Regions from separate parts of the Litoribacter ruber genome, predicted to be linked through region 1. Evidence: riboswitches for the same ligand, from Rfam matches in the RefSeq annotation. Region 1 holds a riboswitch; the other holds the start of a gene.

Region 1 (11,975 bases):
CCGAGTCCAAATGATAATAGGGATTCTTTCTTTCCGTACTTGGTAAAGGCCACTGCACCACCTAAAGCGGTTGACATTCCGGCCAGCAAAGTCAGTACAAAGGCAAAAATCAGATTGTCTTCCATCAATATACTAGCCTTAAAAGACAAAAAATGTTTGGAAAAAAAACTAGCCTGAATCAAAGATCCAGGCTAGTAACCTAACTTTTATGTTAAAATATATTCGAAGTTCTATTTGGTTAAGTTCTTAAAATTGCCTGTCATGGAGGCCTGATTGTGAATGCTTGTTCTTCCAAACACCGTTAAAGTTGAGTTTTCACCAACAAACTCCAACACAGCTCTATTATTTAAGGTAAGATCTCCGTAGACAACCAAATGTCCATTTACAGTCATTTTTCCATTGATAATCAAACCTGAATTTTCTCCCTGCTTACCAACCACAAGATTTCCTCTCATGTTAAACTGCCCTTGTTGATTTACATTTACACGGTTGGTTACGGCCAAAGAACCGCAATATGTCAACTCATCATTTACGTTTACCACGTGCACCAGGGCCGTTCCGGAGTAACCCTGTGCCCCGTTATTCACATTCATGGTAGCATTTCCCGTGTATCTAGGAAGGCCATCACATATAGGGTCGGTTACCTCATCGATTCTGTTGGTTTTGATAACCTGAAGGCCTTCTTTTCCACTTGCTACAAAAATGTAATCATCATTTACTCTTACATAGTTTGACGATCCTCCGATCTCAAGTACGCCTAGTTCCTCAACTTTATTTGCACCAAACTCAGATACGCTCAGCCCAGCTCCCCCATTGGCCATGAAGATATGACCTTGGTTGGTAGAAACGGCATTGGTTACAAAGTCCTCAATGGCAACCTCATTTTCTCCTTCTGGGATAGCCAATCTGTCTACCAACGCACCGCTGATCATGTCATATACGCCAACACCATTAGGTCCTTCGGCAACCAAAAGCTGGTCGCCATGAATATCCATGGTTCTTTTGGAATGGGGAATGGTCAAGTTGACCGGAATATTGCCCGTCACAGAGAAATTTGCCAAATCCAAGAAATTGACACCTTTAGTTCCATCAAGCACGGCCAATTTGCCGTTGCCATATACTACGGAGCGAAGGTCTTCCATTTCTACCTCCTTCACCATTTCCATCGTATTGATATCAAAAATACTGGCCGCACCGGAAGTACCGCTGGTTACAATCACCTTGTTTTCAGTATGGATCACATCCGTACCGGCAGAACCTGACACAGCGTGAAACTTAAAATCATTTGCAAGTTGTCCGTTTGCCACAGATACACTTAGCAGGTTTGATGGAGCTTCAACCCCTTCCTCCTTATAAATATCAGAAGAAATGGCCATGTAAAGCTTACCTGCATCGTAAGTGATGGAATTGATGTTGGAATGCTTAAATATAGCCTGGCTCACCATTTTTGGAGTAGGCAAATTGCTGATATCCAAAACCTCAATAGCCCCGTGGAAAATCGGACCTTGTGTAGTGTAAGCCACATATGCATAATCCCCATCGATACCGACGTGGTTTGCCTGAAGCGTCACACCGTTGACCACCGGCGGAGCCACCTGTCCCACTAGCTCAAGAGCCATAGTACCTGCCGGCATTTTTTCAGAATCCAAGCCTCTGGAGGCCGCATCTGAAAAACCCCTCATTCCCACCACACCTGCAGAAGAGGTCTTAATTCTTTTGGACAAACTCTCGGAATCGTTGTTGATACTAATAGTTGAGTCCTGTCTAGCATTTGGAACTGAATCCTCATTGTTACAGGCCATTAAGCCTAAAAAGAAAACTGCCAAAGCAGAAACCTGTAAAATTCTCATAATACTTCTTTAAAATAACCAATAATAGGATTAAAATATTAGGCGCAAATTAAATCCTAAATATTTAGAAAGCAAGAAATATTATTTGAAATGCAAAAATTATCATTGAAAAATGGTTTTAGGTGGTTTCAAATGCAACTGTAGAGGGAATTATGGTACCAAGTACCAGGTACCACGTACCAAGTATAAAGCCGAAAGTTTTCCCGAGCCTGCGCCTCGGGATAAGGAAAATGAAGGCTGCGCCTTCAAACCCGCAAATACCCACGCAGTGGGCAACCTTAATCCGCCGCCGCGAATACCTGGTACCTGGTACGTTGTACTTGGTACCTTTTTCTGTACTAGGTACTACGTACTAAGTACTATATAATAAGTTCTAACCTAGGGAAATATCACCTGGGCAAGCTTCATCGCCTCTCCAAGCTCCATTTTGTTTAGGCCAAGCTCATGGCCGTTGGCCTCTAATACCTCAATCAACTTCTCGGTAGCCACGTTACCTACCAAATCATCCTTGGCCATAGGGCAGCCACCATACCCTCTCAAGGCTCCATCAAATCTGCGGCAGCCTCCTTGGAGACCTGCCTCCACTTTTTCCTGGATAGTATCCGGGGTGCTATGGAAGTGTGCCCCAAACTCGATATGGGGAAATGCCTGGATATTGGTCTCAAATATACTCTTGATCAATTCCGGCTGGGCAACACCGATTGTGTCAGCAAATGAAATGATCTGGACGCCTATTTCATCTAGCTTTTCCACAAACTCCGCCACAAGCTCCGGGGAAAAATCCTCCCCATATGGATTCCCAAAACCCATACTTATATAAGTGACCAATGTTCTACCCTTGGTTTCACAGAGATTCTGGATATTCTCCACAGTTTCCAAGGCATCCTGGATGGATTTATTGGTATTGCGCTGCTGGAAGCTTTCGGAAATCGAAAGCGGAAATCCCAAATAGTCAATTTCCTCAAAATGAAGTGCATCCTCTGCACCCCGTACATTGGCTATGATGGCCAAAAGCTTGGACTTGCTTTTAAACAAATCCAAAAGCTCAAGCACTTCCGCCGTATCCCGCATCTGTGGGATGGCCTTAGGGCTTACAAAGCTACCAAAGTCAATGGTATCAAAGCCAACTTCCAGCAGCTGGTTGATGTAAGCGGCCTTCATGGCCGTATCAATAAATCCGCTCATGCCTTGCATGGCATCCCGCGGACATTCGATTATTTTCATGGGGTCATATTCAGGTTCAGCCTAAAATTAGGCAAATTTCCTCAGAATAGGGCCTTTGCTATTCGGTAAGTTGCATCCGCCTTACTCATGGTGTAGTAATGGAGACAAGGGGTACCCCTCTCGATAAGTTCCTTGCTTTGGTGGATTGACCATTCTATTCCCACCTCTTTTACATCCTGGTTGGACTTGCATTTTTCAAGTTCGTCGAGCAAGTCATCCGGCAGATCCAAAAAGAAAGTACGGGGCAGGTTGGTCAACTGACTAAGCGTGGTAATGGGTTTCAGACCCGGAATGATGGGAACGGTGATACCCAACTCCCTAACCTTGTCCACAAAATCAAAGAATTTCTTATTGTCAAAAAACATCTGCGTCACAATATATTCCGCACCAGCATCCACTTTGGCTTTGAGATGCTTGAGGTCAAACTTCATGTTTGGGGCCTCGAAATGTTTTTCGGGATATCCGGCCACACCCACACAAAAGTTAGTATGGAAGCCTACTTCCGTCTCCTCATGCAGATACTTTCCATGGTTCATGTCCACAATCTGCTTGACCAGATCCTTGGAATAATGATGGCCGTTATCCTCAGGCGTGAATTTGGACTCGGTTTTTGGGGCATCCCCCCTTAGGGCCAACACATTTTGGACACCTATAAAATTCAGGTCAATAAGCGCATTTTCAGTTTCCTCTCTCGTGAATCCTCCACAAAGCAGATGGGGAACGGCCTCCACATGAAACCTATGCATGATGGCGGCGCATATCCCTACTGTGCCAGGTCTTTTCTTGGTGCTGACCTTCTCTAAAAGTCCATTGGGGTGCTTTTTATAAATAAATTCCTCCCTATGGTAGGTCACATCCACGAATGGGGGATTAAATTCCATGAGGGGGGAGATTCCCTCCATTAAATGCTGGATACTCTGCCCCTTCAAGGGAGGTAGGATTTCAAAAGAGAACAGACATTTATCCGCCTGCTCTATATATTCTGTAATTTTCATTTATAGCTGTTCTATAGGTTTGATTTCTGGTGTATAGGCAAGATTGGGCGAAAGATAGCGCTCAGCAAGTTCCAGGCTGATCCCCTTTCTATTGGCATAATCGGCTACCTGGTCTTTGCCGATTTTCCCCAAACCGAAATACTTGCTCTCCGGATGGGCAAAGTAAAAGCCGCTCACTGCAGAAGTAGGCAACATGGCAAAGCTCTCCGTAAGCCTCACCCCTATCTCTCCAGCGTTTAGCAGGTCAAACAAGGTTGCTTTTTCCGAGTGTTCGGGACAGGCTGGATAGCCCGGAGCCGGCCTGATCCCCTGGTATTTCTCACGGATCAAGTCTTCATTTTCCAAAGTCTCCCCTTCCGCATACCCCCATTCTTCTTTTCTTACTTTTTGATGAAGGTATTCCGCTGCGGCCTCAGCCAGTCTGTCGGCTAGGGCTTTGAGCATGATGGCATTATAGTCATCACCTGCCTTTTCATATTCGGCAAGCTTGGCTTCCATGCCAATACCAGCTGCCACGGCAAAAGCCCCAAGATAATCTTTTTCTTTAGGTGAAAGAAAATCCACCAGGGAACGGTTTGGAACCCCTTTTCCCTTTTTCCCCTGCTGACGCAGAAAATGAAAGGTTGGGTTTCCATCGGCCTCTACTTCTACATCCTCACCAATCCTTTGAACGGGAAATATCCCATACACTCCTCTTGCCTCAAACCACTTCTCCTCTACAATCCTATCCAGCAAGGCGTTGGCCTCTGCGAAAAGCTTTTTGGCTTCATTCCCAACCACCTTGTCTTCCAAAATCTTCGGATACCGCCCGCTTAGCATCCAGGTGCTAAAGAATGGAGTCCAATCAATATAATGGCGCAAAACCGCTATATCAAACCCAATCGTTTTTCTTCCCAAGCTTTTTGGCACCACCGGTTTAGTAGCGGATAGGTCTGCGGCATTTTCCACCGCCTGCCCAAAGCTAACCAACTGCTTGGCTTCTTGCTTAGCCTCATGGGCCACACGGAGGGAGGCATATTCAGTTTTTACCTTTTCTTTAAACACTTCCCTGCCGCTCTCCTGGATCGACTCACCCACAATGGGAACGGACTTCGAGGCATCCTGTACATGGACCACAGAACCGGAATAAACGGGGTCAATTTTCACCGCAGTATGGATTTTACTGGTGGTGGCGCCGCCTATCAGGAGAGGTAGTTTTAGCCCCTGACGTTCCATCTCACTGGCCACATTAACCATTTCATCCAAAGAAGGGGTAATCAGACCACTTAGACCTATCACATCCACATCCTGTTTTACGGCTTCATCGATGATCTTCTGTGCATCCACCATCACGCCCAAATCCACGATCTGGTAGCTGTTGCAGGCTAAAACTACCCCGACAATGTTTTTTCCAATATCGTGGACATCCCCTTTTACAGTGGCTAAAAGCACTTTTTTGATCTTGCCCTGGCTTACTTCATAGCCCTCATCTCCCGCTTTGGGCATGAAGGGCTCAAGGTAGGCCACTGCTTTTTTCATCACTCGGGCTGACTTCACCACTTGGGGCAAAAACATCTTCCCTTCACCAAAAAGGTCTCCCACCACGTTCATTCCGTCCATCAATGGGCCTTCAATCACCTTTAATGGACTTTGATATTTTAACCTGGCCTCTTCGGTATCATCAATGATATGATCGATAACGCCCTTCACCAAAGCATGCTCTATCCTTATCTCCACACTTTCCTGACGCCATTCTTCAGAAGCCACCTCTTTTTTATCCTTGGACCTCACCGTTTCGGCAAATTCCAGCAGCCTCTCAGTAGCATCTTCCCTCCGGTCGAAAAATACATCCTCCACCCTTTCCAGCAGCTCCTTGTCAATGTCATCATAGACTTCCAGCATGGTGGGGTTCACAATCCCCATGTCCATCCCGTGTTTGATGGCGTGATATAGAAAAGAGGCATGCATAGCTTCCCTTACGGGGTTGTTACCCCGGAAAGAAAAGGAGACATTACTTACTCCTCCACTTACCCTTGCCCCTGGCAGGTTGGATTTGATCCATTTGGTGGCCTCAAAGAAATCAAGCGCATTTCTGCGATGCTCCTCCATCCCGGTGGCCACCGGAAAAATATTGGGGTCAAAAATGATATCGGCAGGGTTAAACCTGGCCTTTTGGGTCAACAGGTCATAACTCCTCTTACAGATCTCCACCCTTCTCTCATAGGTATCGGCTTGTCCGTCCTCATCAAAAGCCATCACCACGACAGCCGCTCCAAATTTCTTGATGGTTTTGGCTTGGTGGAGAAACTCCTCCTCCCCGTTTTTCAGGCTTATGGAATTCACAATCCCCTTCCCCTGTATGCATTTGAGTCCCGCCAGGATGATATTCCACTTGGAGCTGTCTATCATGATGGGGATTCTGGATATTTCAGGTTCTGAGGCAATAAGGTTCAGGTATTTCACCATGGCCGCTTCTCCATCCAGCATGCCTTCATCCATGCATACATCCAACACCTGGGCACCGCCTCTCACCTGTTCAAGAGCCACTTCCAAAGCCTCCTCATAATCCCCATTTAAAATCAAACGGGCAAATTTCTTGGAGCCGGTCACGTTGGTCCTTTCTCCAATATTGACAAAATTGATTTCAGGAGTGATGAGCAAAGGCTCCAACCCTGAAAGTTTCAATGGAAATGTCTTATTCATATAGGTAGGTTTGATTCGGTTTGCAATGTTGCTTTTCTGGGTGAATAGCTAGCTGAGACTTGTGCCAATGCAGCAATATGATCCGGAGTAGTGCCACAGCACCCTCCAAGGATATTGATGTACCCTTCCTTGAGAAAAACCTCCGCCTGCTTGGCCATTTCTTCTGGACCCTGGTCGTATTGCCCAAACTCGTTAGGCAAACCGGCATTGGGGTAGGCAGACACGTAGAATGGGGCCTTTTCAGAAAGTACTTTTAAATAAGGCCTCAGCTCCTTGGCCCCCAAAGCACAGTTAAGGCCTATACTCAACAGGGGGACATGTGAAAGTGAGATCAGAAAAGCCTCAGTAGTCTGGCCGGAAAGGGTTCTGCCAGAGGCATCGGTAATGGTGCCACTGATCATAATAGGGATCCCTCCTTCCTCTGGGGAAAGGGGAATACCTTTTTCTTCAAACACATCTTGAATAGCGTATAGAGCGGCCTTGGCATTCAAGGTATCAAAGATTGTTTCCACCAATAAAATATCTGCCCCTCCATCCAGCAGCCCCCTCACCTGCTCGGCATATGCCTCGGCTAGTTGGTCAAAGGTAATGGCCCTAAATCCCGGGTCGTTGACATCAGGGGAAATGGATGCCGTCCTGTTGGTGGGACCAATGGCTCCGGCCACAAACCTGGGCTTATCCGGATTTTGCTCAGAATAGGCCAATGCTTCCTTTTTGGCGATCTCGGCCGACTTCAGATTCAGCTCATAGGCCAAATGCTCAAGTCCATAATCGGCTTGGGCAATGGTGGTGCTGCTAAAGGTATTGGTTTCGATAATATCCGCCCCAGCATCCAAATATGCCCTATGGATGGCCGCAATCACATCGGGACGACTCAAGGACAAAAGGTCATTGTTTCCCTTTAGGGATTGGGGATGATCTTGTAGTTCTGGAATTCTAAAATCCTCTTCTGTAAGCTGGTAGCGCTGAATCATGGTCCCCATGGCCCCATCCAGAATCAGGATCTTTTGACGGAGGGCTTGGAGTAATAGGTCTGTTCGGTTTGGCATATAGTTCGTAGTTTAAAAAGCTTATCATAGACAGACACGAACGGATAAAAATAACGAGTATTTTCATACGGCTCATCTTTTTCCGGCGTTTCCGGAACGGGAGTTAGCACCTTCTTTCTACAGGTTGCTAAGACGTCAACGGGCCCTTCCCTCGGTCTTTCTTGATAAGCTAATATTACAAAGTAAGCAAATTTATTTATAAATACATAAACTTGCATCATTCTTAAAAAATCAAAAGTCCCTTTAGGGGTGGGAGCTAAAACCAAATCACTTCCCCTCTTTGCACATTACGGCCTGATCCCAAACCCAAACTGCACATAGGGCCCTGCCACGTATTTGTTCATCCCCATATCGGCCAGCCTAAACCTTCCCACAGGAAGTTCATAGCCGAAATGTGCACTATAAATCAGGTCAAAGGATTTACGCTTGCTCAACGGCATGGCATAGGCGAGGTAAAGCTCCGGCTTGGCCAAAAAGCCCCAAGTCCGTAAATACCCGTCATGGTTTGGCTCCTCAAACAACAATGGGAAGTCTGGCTTCATATCCTTTAAAGTGGTGTAGCGCAGGTTGCCATATCCAAAGCCCCCCAATACGCCCATTTCCACATTCTTGTGGTCATAAAGCTTTTGACCGAAGTTGCCGTAAACCCGCACACTGTTCAGCGTATGCGACCTTTCGGCATTTGCCTGTCCGCCATAGGCGAGGTTGTAGATATCCAGACCGTATAGCGTCCCGCGGTTTTCCCCCAGGATCTTCAAGCCCCAATTGCTGGGCCTGCCTTGGAACTGCTGATATCCATATGTACTCAAGGATTCATTCAACTGGCTAGGCCGGGTAAAGTGCAAACCATATAGCAAGTGTACGCCCAGGGAGGCATCCCTGTAGAAATAATTATAGTCTGGAAGGCTTATCCCCGCTCCCAAGCGCAGAAATGGACCACTTTGGGCATTGTCAAAAGCTATTCCTTTCCTGTTCCAGGCATTTTCAAAGGGGCTGAATGAATACCCGAATTTGGCAATCACCTCAATTGATTCTTCCATCACCGGCAGGTCTATATCATAGCCGACCTGAAAACCTATTTCAGTAAGCAGCCCACCAAATTTCTGGCTGCCTTTGTGAATATTGTTTTGGCGCAAAATAAAACCCATCTCGGGATCCGCCAGAAAGCCAGCCATCGATTCGGGGCGGTTTTCCTCCAGCATCTCAAAATTGAGGTAGCCTACACCTATGGACATATAATGAATCAGGTGAAAGCGCCCTTCCTCCGTAAAGGCATAACCGACATTCAAGTAGGCCCTGGAGGTGCGGTAATCAATGGTATAGTCACGGAATGTGGACTGGGGACCGTTGTTGTGGTAAAGCTCAAAGCCGAGCACAAAATCGTTGAACCTGTTTTGGTAACCTATGCCAAAAGTGGAATAGCCCCTGCGAAGGGGGCTGATTCCCTTATCTTCCAGCAGCTGGTTAAACTCCCTTAGGTTGGCACCGGCATTACCCTGGATAAGGTGCAGTGTGCTTCTCTGGTGTCTGGAACCTTGGGCGGAAGCCAGGCTGACCAGCAATACATTTATGAGAATGGTAAAGAATATCCGCATCAACTTGAATTTGGGCCCAAAATTAAGCTATTCCTTCACATAACAGAAATGATACCTGAATTTTACTTCTGCAGGTATTTTATCATCCTGGCATATAGATTATCCGGGTTAAACGGCTTGGGAATGTAATCGTCCATGCCCACTTCATCCAACTGGTCCTTGACCTCGATGAGGCTGGAGGCCGTAAGGGCGATGATCGGAATGGTCCTTTTCTGCTCGTTGGGATGGCTTCTGACTACCTTGGCAACCTCAAATCCATCCATTTCGGGCATCTGCAGGTCAAGCAAAATAAGGTTGAAGTCTCCCGCCTCAAAAAGCTTCAAGGCCTCCACCCCGTCATTGGCAAACTCCACATGCCCGGCCTCCCATTTGGTGAGAAACTTGCGGATCATGATCTGGTTGACCAAGTTGTCCTCGGCTACCAATATCCTGGCCTGGGTTAGATTCTTAACACTGGAATCCTGACTGTCCTTATGGACGATAGATTTCTTGATGTACTTGTTAAACTCAATGTCAAACATGAAAAGCGTACCCCTCCCTTTTTGGGACTGCACCACTATGCGGCTATCAAACAGCTCAACCAGTTTCTTGACAATGGCCAAGCCCAACCCCGTTCCACCAAACTTACGCGTAGTTTCGGTACTGGCCTGGGTAAAGGCCTCAAAGATGATATCCTTTTTATCCTCATCGATACCAATACCGGTATCTTCAAACATAAACCTTACCGTAACCTTGTCATCGGTTTCCCCTATGTTACTCAGGGAAATCTTCACATGGCCTTTTTCTGTAAACTTGATGGCGTTTGAAATCAGGTTGTTGATAATCTGACCCAACCGAACCGGGTCACCGTTGAGTATCTCAGGCACCCTGTTATCCACTTTGGCGATGATTTCAAGGGATTTTTCCCTGGCCTGGAAGGTATGGCTGTGCATCATGCGGTTAAGCACGTTTCTCGGCTCAAAATCCACGTGCTCCAGCTCGATTTTTCCGGACTCGATTTTACTGTAATCCAAAATATCATTAATCAGACCCAGCAGGTTTTCTGCCGAAAACTGCAGCGTCCTCAAGTTCTCCAGCTGGTCCTGCCTAGGATCCTCCTCTATCAGAAGGTGGGACATCCCAATCACGGCATTCATAGGCGTACGGATCTCGTGGCTCATGATACTTAGAAACTGCGACTTGACCATGGATGCCTGTTCGGCTTTTTCCTTGGCAATGTAAAGTTCACGCTGGGCTTCCTTGAGCTTTGAGATATCCCTGGCTATACCGGTGTAATATTTAAATTTGCCGTTCTGGTCTTTGATCACTTTTCCATTGGCAGAAAAGATTCGGTATTCCCCTTTCTTATGGACAAGCCTAAACTCCAAATATTGGTTGTCCTGGAAGAAAATATCATTTTCCTTCATCTTCTCCACAAAGACTTCGGTGTCCTCAGGGTGTAAAAACTTATTTAAGCTAGCCGACGTAACTTCATGAGGCTCATAGCCTAAAAACTGCTTGACATTGGGTGAGATATAGGTCAATTCCAAATCGGCACCGAGGGAGAAGATGATCTCGGTGGATTCCTCCACCAGGTTTCTGTACTTCTCCTCACTGCGCTGAAGATCCTGCTTCACACGGTATTCCTCCGTGATATCCCGCACTATGCCTAGGATATATTCCACCTCATCACCCGCAATAATCGGCTTGGCCGTAAGCTCGTAAACTCGGCTTAGCAGCGTGATGGTTTCCTGTACAGTTCGCCTCTTTTTGAGCGCAGCCTCCACTACCGGTTCTATCTTTTCCAAATTGGTGGTATGCACCTCATAGATTGTTTTTCCCTCAAATGTACCTGAATCCATCCCCCAATATTTGAAGTTTGGTCCTTCAGCCACAATGTATTTGAGGTTTTTATCTATCAGAAATACATTGGTAAAAGGGATGTTGGAAGCCAACACCCTATACCGCTTTTCGTTTCTTTCAATCTCCAGGCGGTGCTTTTTCCTTTCGGTAACATCCTGGAAAAGGCCTTCATGTAGAAGAATCTTGCCGTTTTTGTCATAGATCTCCCGAGTCCTGTCTTCCACCCATCTATAGGCCCCATCAGCTGTCCTGAAGCGGTATTCCCCCGAAAAAGAAGGAACCCCCGTATCCGTGGTGTTACTCTTATGGTAATGGAGCAACTCCTTGGCATCATCGGGGTGGATGAAATCTAGTATGGAAGTCTGATTTCGAACTACCTCTTCAGCATTGTACCCAAACTGGCTGATGTTATCCGTAATGAAATTAATCCTGAAATTCTCATTGGGATCCAGAGTAAACAGTACCGCAGGGCTGTTTTCAATGATCAGTCTGGATTTTTTGGCTATCTCCTCACTGTTTTTCTGGAAAGTAAGGTTTTTGGCCAAAAAGGAATACCCTATCGGCTTGCCCTCATCATCCTTAAAGGGATTAACGGCAAGCTCATGGGGTTCAAACCTCCCCTGCTTGGTTTCAATTTCCACCTCTCCCACCCAAGATCCATTTTCATCTACCTTTATCTTTAGCTCCTCCAGCTTTTTGCTGTTGGGAAGAATGACGCTGATCAATTGGGAAAGCGTG
Region 2 (11,975 bases), on a different contig from region 1:
TGGATGAAGGAAAGGTAAATTATGCGGGCATGGTCATCGATGGACCCGAGAAAAACTTTGCCTTCATGGCTACCGAGGACTCGCTAAAAGCCAAAAAGCCATATTACGATCTATATCTTTATGATATAGCAAAAAAGGACCTGAAAAAAGTAGCCGGAAAAGGCACTCAGGGGATTCTTGAATATGGTATGGTAAGCAAAAACGGCGACTTGGTATTTTCCAAAGATGGAAGCCGGTTGTATTTTGGTACGGCTCCAGATTATGTCACGTACGAGTATGAAGAAGACACTACGATCTTAAAAGAGGAACGGGTTTCCCTGGATATTTGGGGCTGGCAGGATGATGAGATTCAGCCTATGCAACTCAAGCAAAAAGATAGGAAAAACAAAAAAACATATTTGGCCACTTACCACATGAAATCGGGTAAAGTGACCCAGGTGGCAGATATGAAAGTTGAAAACATCAATAGGGACAAGTATGAGCGGCACAAGTTAGCCCTTGGGTCGGATGATAAGCCTTATCGCCGCAATTACAGCTGGGATATCCAGATCGGAAGGGATGTGTATGTGGTGGACCTGGAGACAGGGGAGAAAACCTTGGTGGAGAAAAACCTAAAAGGCTATCCGTCGCTTTCACCGGAAGCAAAGTTTGTGTATTGGTACAGCACGCCTGATAGCACCTGGATGGCCTATGACATCAAGACCAAGCAGAAAAGAAACCTTTTGGCCGAAATTGATGATATCAATTTTTACGATGAGATTCACGACAGCCCTTCCATGCCGTCAAGCTACGGAAACGGTGGATGGTTGAAAAACGATGAGGCATTCCTGGTTTACGATAAATATGATATCTGGAAGGTTGATCCTACAGGGAAGAAAGAACCAGTAAACATCACCAAAGGGGAAGGCCGTCAAAACAAAGTGAAATACAGAATCCAGACCTTGCATGAGGATGAGGAGGAATATGGTATTGATTCCAAATCACCATTAGTGTTGACAGCATTCCATGAATTTAGCAAGAAAAACGGTTTCTATAAAGGTGACCTGCAGGGCAAAAACTCCCCTGAGGAGTTGCTATTTACCGATCATCGCTATTACGGTTTGAAGAAAGCTGAGAAAAGCGATGAGGTGATTGTTAGGAGATCAACTTACCATGAATACCCAGACCTGTATGCCACAAGTCTAGACTTTGCAAACCTGAACCAAATCTCCGAAACTAACAGCCAGCAGGCCGATGTTAACTGGGGTTCTGTAGAATTGGTGGATTACCGCGCAAATGACGGTACGCCCATGCAGGGGTTGCTATTCAAGCCTGAGAATTTCAGAGAGGACGGCAACTATCCTATGATGGTGTATTTCTATGAAAGAAATTCTGATGGTCTACATAATTACAGACCACCTGCACCAAGTGCTTCTACCATCAATATTCCATTTTTTGTGAGTAATGATTACGTGGTTTTTGTGCCGGATATCAAATACGATTTGGGGCTTCCGGGGCCAAGTGCTTTTAATAGCATCATGCCAGGTGTACAAAAAGTGGCTGACATGGGTTTTGTAGATAAAGAAAACATGGCTATCCAAGGTCAAAGCTGGGGTGGATACCAAGTGGCTTATCTGATCACACAAACAGACATGTTCAAGGCTGCCGGAGCGGGGGCTCCCGTGGTAAACATGACTTCGGCTTATGGCGGTATCCGTTGGGGTACGGGTATGAGCCGTATGTTCCAGTATGAGCAGACCCAATCCAGAATTGGCGGTACGCTATGGGAAAAGCCTTTGTACTATATTGAAAACTCTCCCTTGTTTTACAGCGACCGTGTAAACACGCCAGTTTTGATCATGCACAATGATGCCGATGGCGCGGTGCCGTGGTATCAGGGCATTGAAATGTTTATGGCTCTCAAAAGGCTAAATAGCCCAGCCTGGCTTTTGGTGTACAATGATGAAGATCATAACTTGGTGCAGCGTAAAAATAGAAAAGACCTTTCAATCAGGTTGTCTCAGTTCTTTGACCATTACCTTAAGGACGCCCCGGCTCCCCTGTGGATGACGGAAGGACTTCCAGCCACTGAGAAGGGCAGGACTTTGAAGTATGAGCTTTCAAAATAAAAAATGATTAAAAAAATCCCCATCAGATATGATGGGGATTTTTTATTCCCAAATGCCTTGGGGAACGATTTCGAGTACATGTCCAAAAGGGTCCTCAAAATAAAAACTTTCCAAATCACCTTTCCACTTTTGGAAGTGGGTAATCCATATTCCCTTTTCCTTTACCCTTTCCAATGTTTTTTCATAATCCTTTTGTGATACTTCAAATGCCAAATGCTGCTTGCCGCGGGCATAATGGAGAGGAAGGTTTTTCTCTTCCTTGGTAGCCTCAGGGTTAAAGCAGAGCAATACCGAGCTGCCGCATCGGAAAAAGATATGGCGCCCTTCTACTTTTGATATTAAAGGCATTCCCAGTTTTTCATGATAAAATTCATGCGCTTTGTCTAGGTCATCCACATACAGGCAACTTTCCTTTATTTGGGTAAAATTCATGGTTGAGTTTTTGGTTAATGTCCAGTTAACCAATTTCGCTTACTCCTCGCTCAATTCCAAAGCCTGCGCCTCAAAATGGCTTGCTATTTTTTCCAAAGAAAGGTTTTTGTCTATTGCTAAAATAGAACCTCCCACAGTAAAGATTTTTTCCTTTATCCCTTCAATCAATTTGCTGTCAAAATTGCCGAGAACATAGTCCTTGCCCTCAAAAGTATATTTTTGATGATAAGGGAAGTTTTCTTCCAAAAGCTGAGAATCTGCAGTGATTACAAATTGGTGTTCGGAAGAGGCTGGAGCTGCGTATTGTTTCTTTAGGCCATTTTCAACCAATGTATATTTGAATCCAGAACTGCTTTTGGCCAAGTCGGAATATACTGCGGAACCCGTGGCCAGGCCTCCAGCACCTTTACCCTGAAAGTTTTGCAATCCTATGTTTTTAGACAATATGCTGATCGCATTATACTCATTTTCAACTTGGCTCAAAGGGTGATTTGGCCCTACCAAGGTTGGAAAAATTGAGGCAGACACATCTCCGTCTTTTACTGAGCTTAGGGCTATAAGCTTAATTTTTCCGCCTACTTTCTTAGCAAGTGAAAAGTCCTCAGCCTGGAGGTGGTCTATGCCAATGCAAGGGATTGACTTTTCATCAAGGTGGATTCCGTAGGAGTGGGCCGCCAAAATACAGAGCTTGCTGGCCACGTCACTTCCATTGATATCGAAGGAGGGGTCTGCTTCGGCATATCCATTATCTTGAGCCTGTTTTAAGGCCTCTTCAAAGTTTTGGTTTTCCTGCTGGATTTTGCTGAGGATATAATTGGAAGAGCCATTGAGAATCCCTTGGATTTCCTCAATTTGATCCCCTTGATATTGGGTGCTGATATTGGAGAGTACCGGGATGCTTGCGGCAACGGCTGCTTCGTATAAAAATTTACCTCCATGGGCTCTTTCAAGTTCCAATAGTTCTGGAAGGTGCTTGGCCACCAGTTTTTTATTCGCAGATATTACAGTCTTGCCCGACTCCAATAGCTTTTTGGCAATAAAATAGGCTGTCTCCGTCTCACTGATTAGCTCAACCCCGATTTCAGAATCCGCCAACAGGGCTTCAAGGTCATACTGAAAACTGATTCCTTTTGGCCGCTCCTTTTCTTTGCTTTTAACTGCAATGTGCTGGGGCTTGAGATTTTTTCCATCCTTATTGGCGATTTCATAATACCCTTGGCCTACTACGCCAAACCCTATAAGTCCTATTTTATTTCCCATTTTCTGTATATAGATAAAAAGATTTTAAGATGTAATGAAGTTGTTCGTACTCGATCAGAAAGGCATCGTGCCCATATGAAGAGCTGATTTCGGAATACTTACCGTCCAGGCAGTTTTCGGAAATGTATTGGCTTTCTTCCTTGCGGAATAGTTGATCGGTGTCGATACCTACTGTGAGCATTTTTGCTTTGATTCCCTGCAGAGCCCGCTCGGTGCCGCCACGGCCCCGTCCAAGGTCATGGCTATCCATGGCCTTGGTCAGAACCCAGTAGGACAAAGCATGGAACCTGTCCGCCAATTTTTTCCCCTGATACTGGAGGTAGCTGCTGACTTTGTAATTGTCCAGTTTCTCTTCCATATCATCCTGGCTTTGCTGAAAGGTATCCGGGTGCCTATAGGTAAGCATGCCAATGGCCCTGGCGGCTCTTAAGCCTGACTTGCCTGCTTCTGCAATCTCCTCTCCCCAAGTGCAGTCTGCTTGGATCGCCATTCTCTGCGCCTCATTAAATCCGCGGATCCATGGGGTTGACTTGGCGTTTGCGGCAATGATGATGCTGTAATCCAGCCTTGACCCGAGCTGATAAGTCCATTCCAAAGCCACCTGCCCACCAAGTGAACCACCAACCAAGGTATGGATATGCTCTACCCCCAGATGCTCCCTCAATTTCTCCAAGGCCCCTGCCATATCACGTGTAGTGAGTTGGGGAAATTGATAGAAATAGGGCTTCCCTGTTTCAGGATTGCTGCTCAATGGGTTGGTCGAGCCATAGCATGAACCCAATAAGTTGGTACAGATAATTTTATATTGCTTGGGATCGTAGAATTTGTCTTCACCCACCAAGCCAGACCACCACTCGTGCACATCGGCATTTCCGGTGAGGGCATGGTTGATCCAGATGACGTGGCTGTCAAGTGCTTCTGGGTTGCCATAAATGGTGTAGGCAATCTGGAATCCGGCCAGATCCTCACCGGATTCCAAAAGATACCTGTCTTCGTAATGAAATACTCTTGACTTGTCTTCAATCTCAAGCAAAGGAGAGTTTAGATTCATGTTCTTGCGTGGTTTTTTCTAATGCGTTTGATAGATCCGCCTTGATGTCGTCGATATGTTCAAGCCCAACTGATATTCTCAAAAGGGTAGGGGTGACGCCGGCCTTGAGCTGTTCCTCATCGCTAAGCTGCTGGTGGGTGGTGACAGCGGGCTGAATGATCAGGGTTTTTGCATCTCCCACATTTGCAAGATGGGAAATCAGCTCCAGGTTATTGATCAATGAGGTGGCTTCCTCTTTTTCTCCCTTTAGTTCAAAACTCAATACTCCTCCATATCCGTTTTTCAAATACTTCTTAGCCAAGTTGTGGTAAGGAGAGCTTTCGAGGCCGGGGTAATTTACCTTCTTCACTTTTGGGTGGTCAGCAAGCCACTTGGCTAATACCAAGGCATTGTCCACTGTCCTTTGAACTCTAAGTGACAGGGTTTCTAATCCCTGAAGTAAAAGGAAGGAATTGAAGGGGCTTTGGGCAGGGCCAAAGTCCCGGAGGCCTTCCACCCGGGCACGAATGGCAAAGGCTATATTCGGCAAACCTAGCTGGTTTCCTTCACCGAAGGCCTCCCAGAAATTAAGTCCATGGTAACCTTCTGATGGTTCTGAAAACTGTGGAAATTTCCCGTTGCCCCAATTGAAGTTGCCTGCATCTACGATTACACCTCCGATGGAAGTCCCATGTCCGCCAATCCACTTGGTAGCCGAGCTGGTCACTACACTGGCCCCATGGGCAATGGGCTGAAATAGGTAGCCCCCGGCCCCAAATGTGTTGTCCACTATTAAGGGGATGTCGTGTTTTTTGGCCACCGCCGCCACTGCCTCAAAGTCCGGAATGTTGAACTCGGGGTTTCCTATGGTCTCCAGATAAAGTGCCTTAGTATTTTCATCTATGAGCTTTTCAAAAGCAGCTGGGCTGTCATTCTCGGCAAACTTTGCCTGTATTCCAAGCCTTTTGAAGGCCACTTTGAACTGGTTGTAGCTTCCGCCATAGAGGAATGGCGTGGTGACAAAATTGTCCCCGGCTTGTAAGATGTTGTTTAAAGCTAAAAACTGGGCAGCCTGACCTGAGGCGGTAGCCACGGCAGCCACACCGCCCTCGAGAGCTGCAATGCGTTTTTCGAAAACATCCGTGGTCGGATTCATGATCCGGGTATAAATGTTGCCGAATTCTTTTAGGCCAAAAAGGTTGGCCCCATGTTCAGCGCTGTTAAATACATAGGAAGTGGTTTGATAGATAGGAACGGCCCTGGAATTGGTACTCGGATCGGGTTCCTGGCCTGCATGCAGCTGTAAGGTGTCGAAATGATAGTTCTTGGACATGGCGAAATTTTTTAAATTATGGAAAATAGGATTTTAGTGGGGCTCCGTAGAGGGAGCCAATGGAAACAAGCGCAACCTGGGAAGGTTACGGATTAAGAAATACAATAGCAGCAAACTCTCCTAGGGTTAGGGAAGTTAAAGAAACTGTAAAGATTGTTGGATAAGGAAATTCTTGCGTATATCATCGGTTAAGAATTTATATTTCCCAATGAGGATATTCTCATAGGGCAGGAATTGGCACCTTGGATTTTCCAGGTTGCCAGAGGGTCATAGAGCCTGTCTCTCACCTCTTCTGTATAAATCCCAACACTCAAAAAGCGATAGGATAGAACAAAGTAAAGCTATCGATGTTGAAAATGCAAAGCATAACTTCTTTTTTTATCAAAAATTCAACAGAAACCACCTTGAAACACTTTATTGCCATATTTATTAGCCTTTTGTCTTTTACGACCCATGCCCAAACGGTCCAAAAACTCAATGCCGAAATTAAATATGGATTTATTATCCCCCATGCTGAGGACCTCCGCCCCGTGTCAAGTACAAATCCCATTGGACTACAGCTCACCTATTCCCAAATGGGCCTGAGTCAAGAGGCTTACGAGGTCTGCAACTGCTTTTTTGATTGGGGAGTCCAGTTAAATTTTCATGATTTCAACAATCGCGATATTTTGGGGCAGGCTATTTCTGTTTCTACTTTCTTTGAACCGATATTGGCCCGATGGGACAAAATGAATTTCTCTATAAGGGGAGGGATAGGCACGAGTTACCTCACAAGGGTTTACGATGAACAGGACAACCCCGAAAACCAGTTCTTCAGCGCCCCGTTGAGCTTTTTGATATATCTCCAACCCCGTTTGAATTTTCAGATTTCAGAAAGCTGGGATGGCAACTTGTCCCTTTTTTACAACCATATCTCCAATGGGGGTCAAAGCCAACCCAATAGAGGCATGAATTATCCCATGTTAGGGGGTGGGGCAACCTATTATTTTGACAGGCAGCCATTTCCTGATTATTCTCCTAAAAGGGTTAAAGGTGGGGTAAGGTATTATGCGGAAGTGTTTTCCACCCAACGAAAAAGCGAAATGCGTGAGGGTAGGGATTGGGTTCTTGGCTTTGGTGCAGGGGCATACCACCCCGTTAGTGGGATCAATGCTTTAGGCTTGGGTGGGGAGTTGGCCCATGACCAATCCTTGAATCAGGCAGAAGAGGTAGGGGAAGGCTTTATTGCCGCCCCCTTTATTTCCCACCACTTCTTGTTTGGGCGCTTTGAATTTGCCCAAAGGTTTGCCTATTATGCTAGCAAGCCCGACAATTATACGAGCAATAATTTCTATCAAAGGTATATCCTTCAATACCGCGTCTGGGAAGGGCTACACCTTGGAGCATCTTTAAAAAGCCATGCCCATGTGGCCGAAAACATAGATGTCCGGGTTCAGTGGAAATTTTGATCCATACCTATCCTTACCTTTACATAATCCCAGCAAAAAGATGGTTTCAAAAAGTTGAGCCCATTGGCAACTTTGATAGCAGTGGGATGGGATAGCTTTTCCTTGATTCTATAGATGAGGTAATCCAGATAACGGGTATAAGTCAGGTAGATGAAGCCATATTTCAATCCTTTCATGAGCAAATTCTCCTTCTGGAATTTATAAAGGGATTTGTAATAGGGGTTGTAGCCTGATTTGGAAATATTTTGGGTGTGAAGCCGGTAGCCCGCGGTCACACATTCGAGAAACTTGATTTCCCACTTTTCCTTGATAATTCTAAACCACATGGGATAATCATCTATAAATGGATACCTTTCATCATACCCATCCAGTGTCTCCACCACATCGCGGCGGATAAGGGTGGCCATGGCTGGAATTGGGTTGTCAAGCAGGAGCGACCTTTCATAGGGCTTAGCTAGGGCTGCGCCGAAAGCAGGGCCATCCATTTTTTGTAACTTATAAAATGCCCTTGCACGGCTATAAATCAACCCGACGTTGGCATCAATCTCACAGTTCAGCAAGTTGGAAATGGAGTCGGGAAATAAAAGGTCGTCACCAGGCAAAACCTTGACCCAATCTCCGCTGATATATTTTAAGGCACGGTTAATATTGGGAGTAATGCCACTATTGACTGGGCTGGTGACCAATTCGCAATGGACAAAGCTAGCCGCATTTTCTTTGATCCAGTCTTCAATCAAGGCTACTGTATCATCTTTTGAATGGTCGTCGGTGACGATCAGTTCAATATTACCGTAATTTTGATTTTTAACACTGTCAAGGGTATCAATTATGAACATGCTAGAATTATAGGTCACCACGATTATCGATACTAGGGGGGACCTTTCAATTTCTTTTGCGCTATTATCCATCATGTCTAAAAGGTTTTTTCTTCCTGCAAAAGTGTTTCCTGCCACGCCTTATAGGCCAATGACTCATTTATTTCCACATCATCAAAAGTGACCACCTGACCAGGTTCCACCGTTCGGGTAAAATGAACCTTGCTCATCAACCCAATGGGTACATGGCTGGGTTCCTCAGCTATTTCCATGGCTTCACCCCTTACTTCCATGCTGCCAATTCCCTTCTCTATTAGTGTCCCCGCTGCTATGCGCTTTTTGGCTACGGTAGCCACGGATACAGTAGGAAACCTGCCATTATCAATCAATACCTTGTCGGTATGATAAAACTTCAGAATCGTCTTGGGAATTTCAAAATAGCAAAGATGGGTATGCTTGTAAAGCAGGTAATGGGGGCCGTCACCCATTTTGTAAGTCTTTAAGCCCGCAGCCAAATCATTATGATGGGTACCCACCAAAAATACACCCGGAGGCGCAGTGGGAGAAATGATGTAGTCACTTAGCACCTTATTCTGGGCCGAAGCGATAGTGGCTAGATGGAAAGCCCCTGCTTCCAAATTGTCGGTCTTTTCTCCGATCAAGCCTCTTTGCGCAATGTTGGCCCCAAAGGCATTGGCTACCAAGGCCTGCTCAATCTGCAGTTTGGTCCCATCAGTGAAAGAGGTTACCGAATTGACCGTGAAGCCCTGCTTTTTGGCCCAGAAAGTCATGTCGTCAAAGCCGGGGTTATGGTTGAGAAAACCTTTGATGTTGCCATATACCAAGGGGGTAAAGCCCATCTGCAAAGCTTCCTCCCGCAGGGCGGCAAGACATCCCGGTTGATCACCCTCCGCCTCGGTGATCTGGCCCCGGCTGGATAGCCAAGTCCCTGAAAGGACCTGCGTGTCGGCATCCATGGTTACGACCTTGACCCCATACTGGAAAGCCAGGTCGATAATGGCTGTGGAGTAAATGGGGTCTCCGGTGCTGACCACCAAAATATCCGAATGTTCAAGTACCTGTTGTATGGATTGGGTGATCAGCTCTTGGGATACCCCCAGATCAGGGATAATTCCCTTTCGGCGGGTGAGGATATAGCTCACCTCCATGTCCTTTCTCTTGCTGATCAGCCTGGCCAAACCTCTGGCAATGGTGCCAGTGCCCACGATCCCTACCCGGATCTTAAAAAGTTCTCTTCTCATGATAAAAAATTTTATGTTAATAATAAAAGTGAAACTAAAATACGGGAAGTTTGGGTAAAATGCAAAAAATACCATTTAAAAAATCATTAATTTGTGGTGAAATGCTTTTTTATAAAAAAAAGCCGCTCCATTTAAATGAAGCGACTTAGTGTTTTATTTTTTATATGTATCCAGCAATATTACCCCTACATCTTTGAAACTGCCGGAGTTTTGGTCTGTTGCTAGGATAAAGCCTTTTTCGGTCTTCGGTCCCATCACGGTGGGCAGGCTTCTGTCCTTTCAATCAAAGGAAAAAAGGCCAGCTGCATTGGCTGCAGGCAGTCGTTATTGCGGAAAACCAAATTATTTTTTCTCCTCTTTTGTAGTGATCAAGACCGCCCCGTGTTTAGCAGCAGAACCGTAAAGGGAGGTCGTCCTGGCTGGATCTTTCAGCACTTCGAATTTTTCAAAATTATTTGGGTCCAACTCTTTCAATTTTTCGTATTCGGTTACCCTACCATCTACAATAAATAAAGGTTGCTTTTCTCTTTTTTCGTCTAATTTCAGATTAACCTTATCTGATTGTAAATCCGTATAATTGACAGACCTTATTCCTTTTCTGGAAAGTACTTTTTCCACGTCTTTTAAACTACCCATGTTCACATTGTCATTTGCAGAGATGTTTGCAGTGACTTTAGTGAATTTTTCCAGTTGATTCAAATAGTTTTCAAGGTAGGCCTCAAACTTGATCAGGTCAAAAGTCTGACCGTTGAACTGGACCTCATCCTTGGATTTAATGTTTATATTGATCTGTTTTTTACTTGGCTCGGGGCCATAACCGGTTACTACAATTTCAGGGGTTGTGTGGCCAGGGCGGGAGTCAATGATTTTTTCCTCCTTTTTGTCACTTCCAGCCATTCTGAACTTAATAGGCAACCTCATCCTTACGGCAACCTCTTCACCTCTTTGTTTTCCAGGAATCCAATCCTCGGCATTTTCTATCAGCCTCAAGGCCTCCTCATCTGCACCGCCTCCAATGCCCCTAAGAACATCAGGGTTTTCCAGTTTTCCGTCTTTGGATACGGTGAAAACCACATAAACAGTTCCCTCAATATTGTTCTCTCTGGCTCTTTGTGGGTAGGTGATATTTTTGGATAGGTACTTGTTCCAAGCCTCCATTCCCCCAGCAGGCATAGGCGGATTTTCTACCACATCGTAAACCTCACTTTCGCCAATTACTGGTCTGACCGTCCTTGGACTTTCAGTTTTGGGGCGGGGTGCTTTTGGAAAGAAATCATGGCTTGCAGTATGGTCTCCTTGGCTGGTAAGCAAGTGTCGGATCGTATGCACAGTGGGTACAGGCTTGCCGTCTTTTTTGGCAGGTTCCCACTTAGGAGCATCAGGACCAGATAGAATAGCAATTACCTTTTCATCCAAACCTCCGCCAAAGCTTCTCTTGACTACGGGATTGGTAATGTTGCCACTCTCATCCACCACAAATTCAATTTCCAGTTCTCTTTGCAGATTCAGCATCCTTTCCTTTTCAGGCATGGAGATGGCGTTTTTCAGGAATTGATTCCAGGTTTCTTTTCCGCCCTTGGGCCTGGCTTCTTGATCCACGTTCTTCTCATACATTTTGCCATACTTCTTGGTAGTGATGGATTGTATGCTAAGGTTATCAATCATGCCCAACACCTTGATATACTCCTGGTCATCTTGGATATTGGTAAAGGTATACTGCAACTCTCCAATCTGCGCGGTAAGGGTGCCGTCTTTTAAGGGGCTGATCAGCTCGTAATGTTTGGGCTGCTTGATTTTGACCACTTTGATGCCCACCTCTAAGGTGTCTTTTGCATTTATCAGCTTGTTTTCCAGTTCGGAAAGGCCACTTCTGTTGATGCTTTCGGTAAGGAAGGATGGTTGATAGGTTTTCATGGACACCAGCCCGAGCAACATAGCTGTCAAGGGAAGTACCATCACCATTTTATACCAGTTGATTTTAGGCGACTTTTTCATCATTAATATTCTTTTTAAGGTTGTAGATCTAATGAAATAGTTGCCGATAGGAAGATCTAAGCCTTTAAAAGCTATTCTAATGATTAATTTCTTGTAATTCTCTTTATTGGGAACCTTGGCGAGCACCTTTTCATCGGCCAGGTATTCATGGGTATCGATGAGCGCTGTGCGCATGAGGTGTATGGCCGGGTTAAACCAAAACAATAAACTCAATATTTGATAATAGATCACATCATAGGTATGACCCTGGCGGATGTGTTCAATTTCGTGATTGATGATCTGCGCTTTTTCA

Evidence for each region. Region 1 has a riboswitch for S-adenosylmethionine ahead of KI659_RS14885 (homocysteine S-methyltransferase family protein). Riboswitches for the same ligand answer to the same signal wherever they lie in the genome.
Region 2: it holds a riboswitch for S-adenosylmethionine, as region 1 does, so the genes downstream of both, KI659_RS14210 (O-acetylhomoserine aminocarboxypropyltransferase/cysteine synthase family protein) here and KI659_RS14885 (homocysteine S-methyltransferase family protein) in region 1, are expected to answer to the same signal.

The regions. Positions count from the first base shown of each region.
Region 1 covers NZ_JAHCMY010000010.1:53,808-65,782, forward strand. Annotated here, with positions in the region: gene KI659_RS14860 (ZIP family metal transporter) at 1-125, opposite strand, end outside; gene KI659_RS14865 (LVIVD repeat-containing protein) at 231-1,850, opposite strand; gene KI659_RS14870 (hydroxymethylglutaryl-CoA lyase) at 2,229-3,074, opposite strand; gene metF (methylenetetrahydrofolate reductase [NAD(P)H]) at 3,116-4,069, opposite strand; gene metH (methionine synthase) at 4,070-6,751, opposite strand; gene KI659_RS14885 (homocysteine S-methyltransferase family protein) at 6,748-7,800, opposite strand; SAM riboswitch class I at 7,870-7,971, opposite strand; gene KI659_RS14890 (outer membrane protein) at 8,088-9,395, opposite strand; gene KI659_RS14895 (PAS domain S-box protein) at 9,458-11,975, opposite strand, start outside.
Region 2 covers NZ_JAHCMY010000009.1:28,880-40,854, reverse strand. Annotated here, with positions in the region: gene KI659_RS14230 (S9 family peptidase) at 1-2,108, shown strand, start outside; gene KI659_RS14225 (VOC family protein) at 2,151-2,540, opposite strand; gene KI659_RS14220 (homoserine dehydrogenase) at 2,580-3,800, opposite strand; gene KI659_RS14215 (homoserine O-acetyltransferase family protein) at 3,790-4,851, opposite strand; gene KI659_RS14210 (O-acetylhomoserine aminocarboxypropyltransferase/cysteine synthase family protein) at 4,826-6,163, opposite strand; SAM riboswitch class I at 6,357-6,466, opposite strand; gene KI659_RS14205 (acyloxyacyl hydrolase) at 6,568-7,611, shown strand; gene KI659_RS14200 (glycosyltransferase) at 7,596-8,522, opposite strand; gene KI659_RS14195 (NAD(P)-dependent oxidoreductase) at 8,525-9,688, opposite strand; gene KI659_RS14190 (TonB family protein) at 10,031-11,975, opposite strand, start outside.